DNA from 4 places in the Sphingopyxis sp. GW821-FHT12C06 genome. Region 3 is predicted to be linked to each of the others. Evidence: riboswitches for the same ligand, from Rfam matches in the RefSeq annotation. Region 3 holds a riboswitch; each other region holds the start of a gene.
What was found. A riboswitch is a leader RNA that binds a small molecule or an ion and turns the genes downstream of it on or off. The one in region 3 is predicted to bind cobalamin.

Region 1 (3,274 bases), on a different contig from region 3:
GCAACCGCGGGGTCGTGGATTTTCGGCGAGGTCTGGCGCGCGACTGCGGCGATGCGCGAGGACGAGAAGGCGGCGAAGCTCGCGTCCTCGCCTTCGTTCAGCGCCTTGGCGAGCGCGGCGAGTTCCTCGATCTTCTGCACCGCGAAGCTCAGCCACTGGGCGATTTCGGGGTCGAGGCCGAAATCGAGCGCGAGGTCGACGGGGGTGTGGAGCAAGGAGCAGGACGGCGCGAGGATGAGGTCGCGTTTGCCGGCGAGCTCCTTGAGGCGCCAATAGAGGTCGGGGAGGTTGGCGCGCCAGATGTTGCGGCCGTCGATGACGCCGAGCGAGAGCAGGACGTGCGGCTGGAGCCGGGCGAGCGCGGGTTCGAGCTGGCCCGGTGCGCGGACGAGGTCGAGGTGGAGGCCGTGGACGGGCAGGTCGGCGACGAGATCGAGATTGTCGCCGAGGCCGCCGAAGTAAGTGGCGAGCATGAGTTTGGGACCGCGCGTGGCGAGGCGGGCGTAGGCGCGCTCGAACGCGGTGCGCTGTTCGGCCGAGAGGTCGAGGACGAGGCAGGGCTCGTCGATCTGGACCCATTCGGCGCCTTGTTTCGCGAGGCGGGCGAGGATTTCGGCGTAGGTGTCGAGCAGCTGCGGCAGGAGCGCGAGCGGTTCGACCGCCTTGCCCTTGGCGAGCATCAGATAGGAGACGGGGCCGAGGAGGACCGGGCGGGTGTTGTAACCGAGGGCTTTCGCTTCCTCAAACTCGTCGAAGATTTTCGTGGAGGCGATCTTGAAGGTCTGACCCGCGGTGAGTTCGGGGACCATGAAATGATAGTTGGTGTCGAACCATTTGGTCATTTCCTGCGCCGTGGTGTCGTGGGCGTGGCCGCAGGCGGACGGTCCCTGGGCACCGCGCGCCATCGCGAAATAGAGGTCGGGGTCGACGCTCTCGCCGCTCCAGTCGTAGCGCGGCGGGATCGCGCCGATGAGGGCGCTGGTGTCGAGGACATGGTCGTAGAGCGAGAAGTCGTTCGACGGCAGGATGTCGGCGCCGAGCGCTTTCTGGCGCGTCCAGTGCAGCGCGCGGAGGCCCGATGCCGCGGTCTGCAGTTCGGCGAGATTGGTCTTGCCCGCCCAATAGCTTTCGAGCGCGAATTTGAGCTCGCGGCGGAGGCCGATGCGGGGGAAGCCGAGGGTGGCGACGCTGACAGTCATTTCTCAAACACCTTGCAAGGGGCAAGGCGCCGGGCAGACGCGTACGCACGGGACTCCGCGCCCGCAAACAAGGGTCGGGCGCAGCCATGCATGCGGCCTGACCGGACACCCCGCCGGAGGACGTATCTGACGAGGCAGGTCTCCTGGCTCACGGATCAGCGCGGCGGTCTGGCCTTCCCGGTCCCTTGCCGGACCAGTGACACGTATCGACCGCCGCTCACCGCTTACAGTTGCGGGGGCAGCGCCGGCTTTGAACCGGCTTCCCGTCTTAGCTCCACGCCCGGGTAGCGGACGCGGAGAACCTCGACAGGCTGAAGAATAGCGCTGCAGCTGAGTCTGTCAACCATGATATAAAGAATTCTTTATATCATGGTTTTCGGCATGAACGCAGATCGACAAGTCGTCAGATTCTGATGCGAACCAAGAGCCGTCAAGTCGTCTACGGCCAGTTCTGCTTGACTGCGGAGATAAGGCCGAGGCTGGAAGATCCGGTCGGTCCCGGCGTACCGAAAGCACATTCGAATTGTGAAGAGTGTCTCTATGCGGAGACTCGCTTCACACATCGAAATCCGATGTGGCTCGTCGAACTGTCTATTGTTTCGGGGTGCCGGGCGGCCGGGCGATAGCGCTGGCAGTAATTGGCGGCGCATAGATGGGAGCCGCCCTTGAGTACTTTGCGACCGATACGGATATCGGGATGGGCCGGATCATAGCTGCGTTGCACATGTCCTCCACGCGGATTGTCGATCACGCAGCAGGATTTTTTACCCTTCTTTGCGCTCAAGGCCGGTTCGGACCACCAGTCCTGCGTCCATTCCCACACGTTGCCAATCATGTCGCACAAACCGAAGCCGTTGGCGGGGAAGCTGTCTACGGGCGATGTTCCTTCCCATCCATCGAGACATTGATTGGCGAAGGGGAACAGGCCTTGCCAATAGTTGGCGAGCATGGCGCCGCCCGGTGCAAGTTCACCACCCCAGGCATAGTCTGCGCCATCGAGACCTCCGCGCGCGGCATATTCCCATTCGGCTTCGGTCGGGAGGGCTTTGCCGGCCCATGCTGCATATGCTTCGGCATCGTCATAGGCGATATGGACCACTGGATGGGCTTCGCGGCCCTCGATCGAACTCGAAGGGCCCAGCGGATGGCGCCAGTCTGCGCCGAACTCGAAGCGCCACCACTGGCTTGAATCACCCAGGTCGACAGGCCCGGGTGCTTTCTTGAAAACGATCGAGCCGGGTTGTTCCATGCCGGGCAGCATGTCGGGATAATCGGCCCGATCGGGTGGGGTTTCCGCGACGGAAACATGACCGGTTGCGTCGACAAAGCGCTGGAAGTCACGGTTGGTGACGGGCGCAGTGTCTATCCAGAAAGGGGCAACGCGTACTTTGCGGAGTGGGGCTTCCTCGGGATAGAAATTTTCCGATCCCATGGTGAATGTGCCGCCCGGAATGAAGGACATGCCGCGCGGGCGCTCGTCAGAACCCGCATCGTCGTCTGCGCCGGTGATCATTCTTTTTCCCTTTTGGTGTCCTGCCGGACCGACATTTGACATGCCCCCATGGTGTCTTTTTACACAATGCCGCACACGGCCAAGGTGGTTTGATTTGCGATGTATGCCGTCTATCGTCGGCTGTTTAATGCGACAAGTACGTCCTAGGGAGGGTTTTTGAAGCGGTCCGTCACGATCATCGACATCGCGAAGCGCGCCGGCGTATCGTTCAAGACCGTTTCCCGCGTGCTGAATGGAGCGCCAACGGTGGCGGAGGCGTTTCGGCACAAGGTCGAAGAGGCGATGCGCGAACTCGACTATAAACCCAACCGCGCAGCGCGTCTGCTGCGCGGGGGAAAGGCGCATTCGCTAGGTCTGATCATTGGATCGCGGGCCCGGTTCGTCAGCTCGCCCGAACCCGACCGGCGCCTGCCAAGCTACGCTGCAGACGTGATACTGGGGCTGTTGCAGGCGTGCCATCCGGCCGAATATCATCTGGTGATCGAGAGTGTCGCGCCGGACGATGCGGACGGGCCGGCGGCGCTGGAGCGGTTTCTCGATCTTGTCCGGCTCGACGGCGTCA
Region 2 (3,274 bases), on a different contig from region 3:
CGTGCCGTAAGCCCCGCGGACGCGGGTTCCGGTCGGCAGGCGATAGCTGCCCTGAACGCGCCAGGTTGTCGCATCGTCGAAGCGGTTGTTGTCGTCATGGCGGACCGAGGCGCCGAGCGAAAGGTCGCCCGCGGTCAGTTCATATTGGCCGACCAGCCCCAGATTGTCGGCCTGTTTTTCGCCCTGAAACGCTCCGGGGGTCAGTGTCCGGAAGGTCTCGCGCTCGACATCGACTGCGCCGGTCAACCGGTGGGTGATCGTGTCGGTGCCGAAGCTGAAGCTTGACGTGAAGCTGCCCTTATAGCGCCGCCCCTTGTTGCCATAGTCGAGGCCGAAGGACGCGTAGCCCTGGCGCGTCGTGTCGGCGAATTGCCCCGACAGCGTGTTGACCCAGCGCCCGTCGAGCGCGCTGAGCTGCGCCGAGAGCAGGCCGTAAAAACCCTCGCTCGTATAATAGACCCCAGGGCTGTCGACGGTATAGCCAAAGAAGGGGAACACGTCCTTGGTGGGACCATCGCTGTCGCTGTTGTTCGTGTCGGCGTTGACATGGTTGTAGCGGAGCACGGCGGAGAGCTTGAACGCTTCGCTCGGCGACCAGTTCAGCTTGGCGCTGGCGCCGATTGTGTCCGACCCGACATCACGGGAGCCGCCGCGGGCAGTGGCATAGCCGTCGGTGCCATAATAGGAGCCCGTGACGGCATAGTCGAAATTGCCACTCGCCCCGGCGGCGCGTGCGGCGCCGCTGATCGTGCCGAAGGATCCACCCTCGATCCGTGCGCTATATCCCGGCGCTTCGCGGCCCGACAGGGTGATGTAATTGATCACGCCGCCGATTGCGTCTGAGCCATAGAGCGACGATTGCTGGCCGCGCAGCACCTCGATGCGCGCGGCAGGGTCGGCGACCATCGTTCCGAAATCAAATTCGCCCTGATAGGGGTCGGCGGCTTCGATGCCGTCGATCAGGACGAGGACATGATTGCTCTCGCTGCCGCGTACGCGGATCTGCGTCTGGCCGCCAATCCCGCCGATGCGGGTGATTGCGACGCCGGGGACGTCGCGCAGGACGTCCGAAATGATGCGCGTCTGACGCTGCAACAGCGCTTCGGTGTCGATGACGGTGACCGATGCGCCGAGTTCGCTCGCGCGGATGCCTTCGCCCGATCGCGATGCGGTGACGATAATCTCGTCGCCGGGCTTGGCCGCCTTCGCGCTGTCGGCCGATTGGGCAAAGGCGGGGGTGGCCGCGGTCAGTGCCAGCAAGGAAATGGTGGTCGTAAATTTCAACATGGGAGTCCCCCACACGCCGGCAACGAGGGCGGGAGCCTGCCGATGCGCTTGGGGGCGATCGACCAGTGCATGGGCTGCGGGCGGGCGCAATGCGCCCACGTCCCCTGCACCGAAACGGCTCCAGCCGCTTGGTCGTCGCTCGACGGACTTCTCCGTGCCGTGGCCTTTCCCTGGGCCCAGGCATTGAGCGACCCACGCCGGCAGGTCTCCTGGCTCGCGGGTCAGGGCTTGATGCACGCCTTCCCAGGTCCCCCCAGTGGCTGTCCCGGACCTCGAAAAAGTCGGGACGGTGCATCGCGCTCACCGCTTACAGTTGCAGGGACAGCCGCGGAATCGAGGGATCTTCCGGGAAGATCCTTCTCACCGCGTTCCCATATTAAGCCCTTTCGGGCACCGGCGCGATCATGTGGGGGCCAAAGCCCTCACGGCGCTGCCCATAGCGTAGCGGGGCATTTGCGCAAGCCCCCGGCCGGTATGCGGCCGGGGGAGGCGGGGACGATCAGAGCGCCGAACCGCCCAGCTTGTACGTCAGCTGCAGGAAGACGCTGCGGCCGATGCTGTCGAACCAGCTGGTGTTATAATAGGGATAGCTCGACCAGGTCGGGTCCTTCACCGGGTTGGTGTTGAACAGGTTCCGGATCGTCAGCGACCCGCGCATATGATCGGTGAAATCATATTGCAGCGAGGCGTTAAACAGCGTGCTCGCCTTGATGAAGGCGTCTTCATCATAATTGGGCAGCTTGCCGAGGCGGGTGCCCGACACCGTCAGTTGCAGGCCGTCGGCGGCCCAGCTGATGCTGGCGTTCGACTTGTCGCGCGGCAGGTAATAGCCGCTGTCGGCCGCCAGCTTGTTTTCGACCGGATCGCCCGGATATTGCTGGAAGCTATGCTTGAAGACATGGCTGTGCGCGAGCGAAAGGGTGAAGTCGCCAAAGCTGGTGGGCAGCGTGCCGCGGAAGGCGAGGTCGATACCGCTCGTCTTTTCGCGCGCGATGTTGATTGGATTGACACGGATCGATTCGATACGCCCGTTCTGAACATTTGACGGGAAACGTTTGATACGGGCGAACGCGTCCACGCAGGTTGGCGAGGTCGGATCGAGCTTATTTGCCGCGCAATCTGCTTCGTCGCGTGCCAGCGTGTCGATGCTGAGATCGTCCACTTGATTGTCGAGCGTGACGCGGAAATAGTCTACCGAAACATGCAGGCGGCGCGAGGGCGCGAAGACGAAGCCTGCGGTCAGTGTGCGACCGGTTTCCGACTTCAGGTCGCGGTTGCCGGTGCGGTTCACGACCATATCGATATCTGCAAAATCGCAATCCTCGATTTCCTGCCCGTTGTCGGCGCAGAGTCGATAATCGTTGACGTTGCCTTCGATATTGCCCGGACCCGTGAACACATAGTGGAGATCGGGCGCGCGGAAAGCGGTGCCATAGGCAGCGCGGAATAGCAGGCTATCCATCGGCCGAACCTCAAGCCCGCCGTTGTAGGTGAATTTTCCGGTACTTCCCCCGCCGAAGCGGAAATGATCGTAGCGGCCAGCGCCCGTCACCGTCACGAAATCAAGCACTGGCACGCGGACCTCGCCGCCGATTGCGGCATGGCTGCGCTTGCCTTCGCCGGCGCTGTCTTTCCAGCTGTAGTAATAATCGGTGAGCGCCAGCGGATCAGGACGGAGGTTATAGCCCTGCTTGCCATATTCGGCGACCGCGGCGAAGCCTACCGGGCCAGCGGGCAACTGGAACAGCTCGCCATTGGTCAGCGTCGCCTGCAGATTGCTCGTCCAGCTGAAGGGCCGATAGACGGTGTCGGCCGAAATGCTCTCATACTCTGCGCGGGTAAGCGCCTGATAGAGCCGGTCGGGGTTGGCATTAAAGATCGGGCGACCTTCTGCATCGACGCCGTTCTGCGTGCCGAGGAAAAGAGCGTTTGCCTTGCTCGCGATGATCTGAGGCCAGCGAACGACCGACTGATAGCGGCTGTAGTT
Region 3 (3,274 bases):
TGTCGACGGTTGAAGACGGCTTCTTGATCGCGGACAGTCTTCCGCCAGCGTTGAACGTATATCGGGTCGCGCGACCCAGAGTATCGGTCGTGGTCTGCGTATACGCCCCGTAGGCGTATGAAACTGCGGGCCAAGCCTGCGTTAGTCCGGTGCAGGCGTTCGCCATCGGCGCACAATAGTCGACGGCATTGTTGATGGCCTGGACTTTTGTGGGCGCCAACGCGGGCGGGTTAGGAATTCTGCTTCCGTCACCTGCGCCCACCATATCGATAACGAGATCATCGCTCGGATAGGAAAATTTGAGCTGATAGCCGGCGTTGTTTGTGATCGACTGAATGCGGCCGACAAAGCCGGACTGCAGGGACGCCTCGATCCGATATTCGTCCCTGAGATAGTGGACGTTAACGATACGGCCGTCAGGATACTGGAATTTCACGGCGGTCGCGGCGCTAGTAGGCGTAGCAGTCGCCCCCGGAAGGTCGATGAATTGATTTGCGTCGAGGGTGACAATCAGGCCAGATTTCTGCGTATAAGTGTAGATTTTTGTCGAGCCATTATAGGTAAGCGTCGATCCATTTCCCTGCAAAGATGTGAAAACTGTACCGATTTTGGAAAAATGCTCACTCTTTTGACCAATCGTTATTGCAGCCTTGCTTCCGATGATGCTTAGGCCTCCATAGTATTGATTTTGATTGCGGAAGCTGGAGAAGCCGCCGCCCGAGATCGTTTCAGAGCGGCGCTCAAGCCCTGTTCCGTCGGCGGCGCCAATGCTCAAATCCAAGGTCGAAAGCCGTATAGTGCCGAGCACCAAGTCGACGCCATTCTCATCCACGTTCGAATATTGCGGCAACGCGGCAACGTCAGGCAAAGCCTGGGCAAAGGCACTGGAAGACACAATTGCAAGAGCACTGACGGACGATCTCACGGCGCATTTCGTGAGCAGAGTTGCGGCGATACGGCACTTGGAAACAGGCATAACTTCTCCCCTCGCCAAAACGGCGATCGAACGGATTTCAATGGTTGACTGACGCCTTCAATCAGGGAGGCGAATTGGCAGACCCGGTTGTTGTTGCCTTTGTCCGATTGCCCGCCTTGTCGTGCTCGTAGGTCGTCTGAACATTACTGTTGACCGTTCCCGCACGAGCAACTTTTGTCAGGCGACCGTTGGCATCATAAGTATAGGTGATCGTTTCTGTCGCCATAACATTGGAGGCGCATATTAGCGCCAGTGTCGCGAGGCTAGCCTTGGCTATCACCGCGGACGAAGCATTCTTACATTTCATTGCTATCTGCCCCCGAGCGCTGAACTTTTCGGTGGAGGCGTGCCGTTCTCTCGAACGGTCAGTGCGCATGAGCGGGCGTGCGCCATGAGCGCCCGTCAAGCGAACCGATGCGGCCCCCGCCGCTCGTTCGTCGCTCAGACGGACTATCCGTGCTCCGGCCATCCCCTGGACCAAAGCAAGAGCGACCAGACGCCGGCAGGTCTCCTGGCTTGCGGGTCGACGCTCGATGTGCAGCCTTCCCAAGCTTTCGCCCAGTGGCCGGGATGCAATGCACCCCACGCACATCTTGCTCACCGCTCACAGTTGCAGGGACAGCCGCGGATTTGGATGACAGAACATCCGTACCGCATTCCCCTTTAATCCCCTCTCGGGGAACCAGCGCGATCAGACTAATCACCCCGAAGGATGATCAGCGAAGGTTGAGTAGTTCAAAAACTTCCACGTTTCAAGTACATTAGCTGTGCCCATGCAAGTTGGTGATGACAGTGGAATCTGCCCGAATCCTCCCTCACGCCTGAGTAAGACAGATAAGACATGTCTCAAGTCCGCATTACCCTTCAAATCGCTATCTCTAGCGAGTTATAACATCGGTGCCCCCGGGAAAGCGGAGGCGCAGATGCTATAACTCAACTGGCGTAGCCACGGCCCGAGCTCGACCCGTTAGCTGCTTGTCGAGAAGATGGGCCGACAGTTGGAGCAGGGCATACCCTTTACGCGATAGCGATCACTAACTTATACTATTGACGGAATTCCTCTGCGCCGATACCTCCTTCACAAATAAGAAAATATTGGGTCTCGATTCTTGTTATCTCTGCGGCAGGGGCATGCGCATGGGAAGTATTCGAGTATTACCCGGTATTGTAGCAGTCTTGCTGATCGCAAGCTCGGCCTTGGCTGCTGAAACCATCACTTACAGCTATGATGCTAAAGGCCGGCTAACGAAGGTCGTGCGCACGGGCACGGTGAACAACAATGTCACCGTCGAATATGAGCACGACAAATCCGATAACCGTACGCGCGTGAAGGCCACCAATTCTCCCAATCCTCCGCCTTAGCCCTGATCTCGAACGAAATGGGGCTATTGAAAGGGGCGGATATGAAATGTGAACTGGTACCCAGTCGCAAGCGACTGATGATTTTGGGTCTTTCCACGATTTTGTGCAGCGGCCTTGCGGCCCCGGTAGCGGCGCAGACCTCGCCGACATACCGCAACCTCGACGAAAATGGCGTCGACCTCACCCACGGGGACTATCAAATGGGGCTGGTCGAAGGCTCGATCGGTTCGGGCAATGACGAGTTGACGCTTGTGCGCGACGGCCCATGGTACAGCGGCTTTAATGGCCATCGTTGGGACGCGATCGTGCTCACCGAGGGATTGACCGTTCGAACGGTCTCCTTTGGCCAACGGATGGAATCGTTCAACGGTTCGGTTTCTCAACAGGCGAACGGTTCGACGCTGACCGGCAACTTTACTCATCGGTCGGCCGACGGAACAACGACCGAGTTCATGCCGCGTAACCCAGATTGCAATCCTGTCACCACGGGAGTCTGTGTGTGGGTGCCGACCTCGATCGCGACACCTGACGGCAAGGCGGTTAGCCTGGAATATGAGTCCTGGCTGATCTGTCCCGATATTATCGACGTAGATAACCCGTGCAGGACCGATTCCGTCCGTCTCACCAGGGTCAAGAACAGCGCTGGTTACTCTGTCGTTTTTGACTATGGCGGCGGCGGAAGTAGCGGAATGTCGGGCGCGCCGGTGGATTGGTTTCGGCGAATAGGCGCCGACTTCTACAACGAGAAGGTCAGTTCTTCGCCTCAAGCGCATGTCAGCTACGCCTATCCGTCCGTTACGGTCACCGATGTTACCGATACCGCCGGACGCGCATGGCGAATTTCCGGTAGCGGCCCCACCGTCTCGGCGATCCGCCGGCCGGGCGCCACCGGCGACACCACAACGATCAGCCGGTCCGGCGTCCAGGTCACCTCGC
Region 4 (3,274 bases), on a different contig from region 3:
AATTGTCCGGCGGCGAACGCGCCCGTGTCCTCTTCGCCCGCGCTTTGGCAGTCGGGGCGCCCGGGCTGATCGCCGACGAACCGCTCGCCAGCCTCGACCCCGGCCACCAGATCGACGTCATGGAACTGATGCGCGCCGAGGCCGATGCCGGGGCGCTGGTGATCGCGGTGCTCCACGACCTGACGATGGCGGCGCGCTATTGCGACCGGTTGCTGCTGATCGACGACGGCCGGATCGTCGCCGACGGCACCCCGCATGAGGTGCTGACCCCGGAGCTTTTGCGCACCGTCTATGGCATCGACGCGCGCGTCGAGAGCGGCGGCGACTGGCCGACAGTCACGACTTTTGGCCGCGCGCGGTCATGACCGCCGAAGCGTTTTATGCCGAACAGGGCTATGCGGCCCTCCCCCTGTTCGATCCCGAACTGATCCGCGCGGCCGAGGCCGATATCGCCGAACACATCAACCGGCTGGCATGTGCGCTGTACCTGCCCTTCGAACGCAGTTGCCCGGACGCGCCGCTCGCGACCCGGCTCGATCGCATCTTTGAGACGGATAGGAGCGTCGCCAACCTGCTGCGCTCCGCAATCTGCACCGACGCGCATCGCGGCCCGCGTTTGCAGGAAATCGCAAACGACCCGCGCCTGATCGAGGCCGCAACCCGTCTCGGTGACCGAAGCCTGTCGGGATCGGTGGTGCGCGTCCGCGCCAGCATCGCGAGCTTTCCCGAGCATCGCCACGCCTGGCATTCTGACGTCGCGCGCGACGACGGAACTGCATGCGGCAAAGTGTGGGTCACCGCCTGGATTCCGCTGAGCGATGCCGGTCCCGCCACCGGCGGTCTCGAGATCATCCCCGGTCGCCGCGCCATGCCGATGGCCGAACTGACGGCACATGGGTATGAAATCCCTGAAGAGCAGATAGCCGGCCTGCCGCGCGTCCAGCCGCTATGTCCGGCGGGAACCACTCTCTTTCTCGACCGCTTCACCCCGCATCGTACCCTTCCGACGACCAACGCACGTTTTGCTTTGGTCGTCTGGATGAAGGCCGCCTGATCTTATTGCAACGCAGCAATTGACCCGCACGCGATATTCGATGTAACGCGCCGCCAGCGACAGGTTCCCCGAAAGGGGATTGAAAGGGAACGGGGACAAAACCCCGGCTGCCCCTGCAACTGTGAGCGGTGAGTCATCAGGCCATATGCCATTGGGATCTTCGACGATCCTGAGAAGGCGGTCCGAACCGGCGTCGACCCGCAAGCCAGGAGACCTGCCCGTCGCCGTCGTCTTTCGCGCGGACAGGGTGTGCCGAGCGGACGGGGGTAAACCCGAGCGACGACAAGTCTGGCCGCGTGTTCACGCGGGCCGATGTCGTGCGCCCTTTCGGCACCCGCATCGCCCCCGCGCGTGCACAACGCCCTGTCGATGGGGTTGTTATGTTCAAGTCAATTTGCCGTTTTTCCGTTTCCTTTGCCGCAATCGCGGCATCGTCCACGTCGTTTGCCCAGCAAGTGCCGGTATCGCATGCCGTCGCGGCGGACAGCGACAGCATTATCGTCACCGCGACCCGCGCGCCGCTGACGCTCGACGAAATTCCCGCGTCGATCACCGCGCTCGACAAGGCCGCGATCGATCGGTCGCAGGATATCGGCGTTACCGAACTGCTGCTGCGCACACCGGGGATCAGTTTTGCGCGCAACGGGGGCTATGGCACCTCGACGTCGCTCCGCATCCGCGGCGCCGAGTCCGATCACACGGTCGTCGTGATCGACGGGGTGAAGCTTAACGATCCGTCGTCGACTGGCGGCGGCTTCAACTTCACCAACCTGCTCGTCGGCGACATTGCCCGGATCGAAGTGCTGCGCGGGCCGCAGTCGATCCTGTGGGGCAGCCAGGCAATCGGCGGCGTCGTCAATATCGTGACCGCCGTACCGCAAAAGGAAATTGAAGGCAGCTTCGACCTCGAAGCCGGATCGCGCGACACCGTCAGCGCGCGGGCCGCAATCGGCGGCCGCACCGGTCCCTTGAGCTGGCGCCTCGGCGGGCAGACTTTCACCACCGACGGCATTTCGTCGCATGCGGCGGCCTTTGGCGGCAAAGAACGCGACGGCTATCGCAACCGCAATGTTTCGGGCCGCGCCGAACTCGAACTCGCCCAGAATATCAGCGTCGATGTGCGCGGCTATTATTCGAGCGGCCGGGTCGAATTCGACGGCTTCAACGCCGACAGCGCCGACTATGGGCTGAACAAGGAATTCGTCGGCTATGCGGGGCTCAATATCGCCCTCGCCGACGGACGCTTCCGCAACCGCTTCGCCTATGCCTACACCGACACCAACCGCGACAATTTCAACCCGACCCGCGCGCGCCAGCAAAGCTTCGACGCCGAAGGGCGCAACAAGCGCTGGGAATATCAGGGCAGTTTTGCGGTCAGCGACGCCATTTCGGCGATCTTCGGGGTCGAAAACGAACGCTCGAACTTCAAGAGCCGCTCCCCTTCGGCCTCGCTCGCAACCCCGCTACCGCCCTTCGCGGTCGGCAAGGCCGAACTCACCAGCGTCTATGGCCAGCTCAGCGTCCAGCCGGTCGAAGGGCTGACCCTCAACGGCGGCGTTCGCTACGACGATCATGATCGCTACGGTGGCCAGACGCTGTTCGCGGCCGGCGGCGTGTGGCGGCTGTCGACGGGAACGGTGCTGCGCGCGAGCTATGGCGAAGGGTTCAAGGCTCCCTCGCTCTATCAGCAGTTCAGCGAGTACGGGAATATCGCGCTCGATCCCGAAGACGCGCACGGCTGGGAAGCGGGGATCGAACAGCAGCTTTTCGATCGCAAACTGGTCGTCGGGGCGACCTGGTTCGATCGCAAAACGACGAACCAGATCATCTACAATGGCTGCCCGGCGCCTTCCACCGACCCTGCAGCCCCTCCTCCCAACCCGATGTGCTTCGTTCCCGGAACGACCACACCGCGCTTCGGTTATTATTCGAACGTCGCGCGCAGCGAAGCGCACGGGATCGAGGCGGCCGCCGCGCTGACCCTCGGCGGGCTGAAGCTCGACGGCAATTACAGCTGGATCGTCTCCGAGGATCGCTCGCCCGGCAACAATTTCGGCAAATGGCTGCCGCGCCGCCCGCGCAATACCGCCAACGCTTCGGTCAGCTATGACTTCGACTTCGGGCTCGGTCTGGGCGCGGCGGTGCGCTGGTCGGGCAAAAGCTTCGACAATGCGACCAATGCGACGCGGCTCGACGATTATACGCTCGTCGACCTGCGCG

Region 1: another riboswitch for cobalamin. It lies ahead of metE (5-methyltetrahydropteroyltriglutamate--homocysteine S-methyltransferase); the one in region 3 lies ahead of AC1RRJ_RS20090 (RHS repeat domain-containing protein).
Region 2: another riboswitch for cobalamin. It lies ahead of AC1RRJ_RS11185 (TonB-dependent receptor plug domain-containing protein); the one in region 3 lies ahead of AC1RRJ_RS20090 (RHS repeat domain-containing protein).
Region 4: another riboswitch for cobalamin. It lies ahead of AC1RRJ_RS11155 (TonB-dependent receptor plug domain-containing protein); the one in region 3 lies ahead of AC1RRJ_RS20090 (RHS repeat domain-containing protein).

What each region holds. Positions count from the first base shown of each region.
Region 1 is NZ_JBXAQR010000008.1:45,482-48,755, reverse strand. It holds gene metE (5-methyltetrahydropteroyltriglutamate--homocysteine S-methyltransferase) at 1-1,199, opposite strand, end outside; cobalamin riboswitch at 1,316-1,520, opposite strand; gene AC1RRJ_RS20965 (formylglycine-generating enzyme family protein) at 1,738-2,661, opposite strand; gene AC1RRJ_RS20960 (LacI family DNA-binding transcriptional regulator) at 2,938-3,274, shown strand, end outside.
Region 2 is NZ_JBXAQR010000003.1:462,476-465,749, forward strand. It holds gene AC1RRJ_RS11185 (TonB-dependent receptor plug domain-containing protein) at 1-1,287, opposite strand, end outside; cobalamin riboswitch at 1,470-1,699, opposite strand; gene AC1RRJ_RS11190 (TonB-dependent receptor plug domain-containing protein) at 1,787-3,274, opposite strand, start outside.
Region 3 is NZ_JBXAQR010000007.1:180,131-183,404, reverse strand. It holds gene AC1RRJ_RS20095 (RHS repeat domain-containing protein) at 1-976, opposite strand, end outside; gene AC1RRJ_RS20090 (RHS repeat domain-containing protein) at 1,038-1,202, opposite strand; cobalamin riboswitch at 1,461-1,678, opposite strand; gene AC1RRJ_RS20085 (hypothetical protein) at 2,024-2,338, shown strand; gene AC1RRJ_RS20080 (RHS repeat domain-containing protein) at 2,416-3,274, shown strand, end outside.
Region 4 is NZ_JBXAQR010000003.1:455,629-458,902, reverse strand. It holds gene AC1RRJ_RS11165 (ABC transporter ATP-binding protein) at 1-365, shown strand, start outside; gene AC1RRJ_RS11160 (phytanoyl-CoA dioxygenase family protein) at 362-1,054, shown strand; cobalamin riboswitch at 1,099-1,290, shown strand; gene AC1RRJ_RS11155 (TonB-dependent receptor plug domain-containing protein) at 1,435-3,274, shown strand, end outside.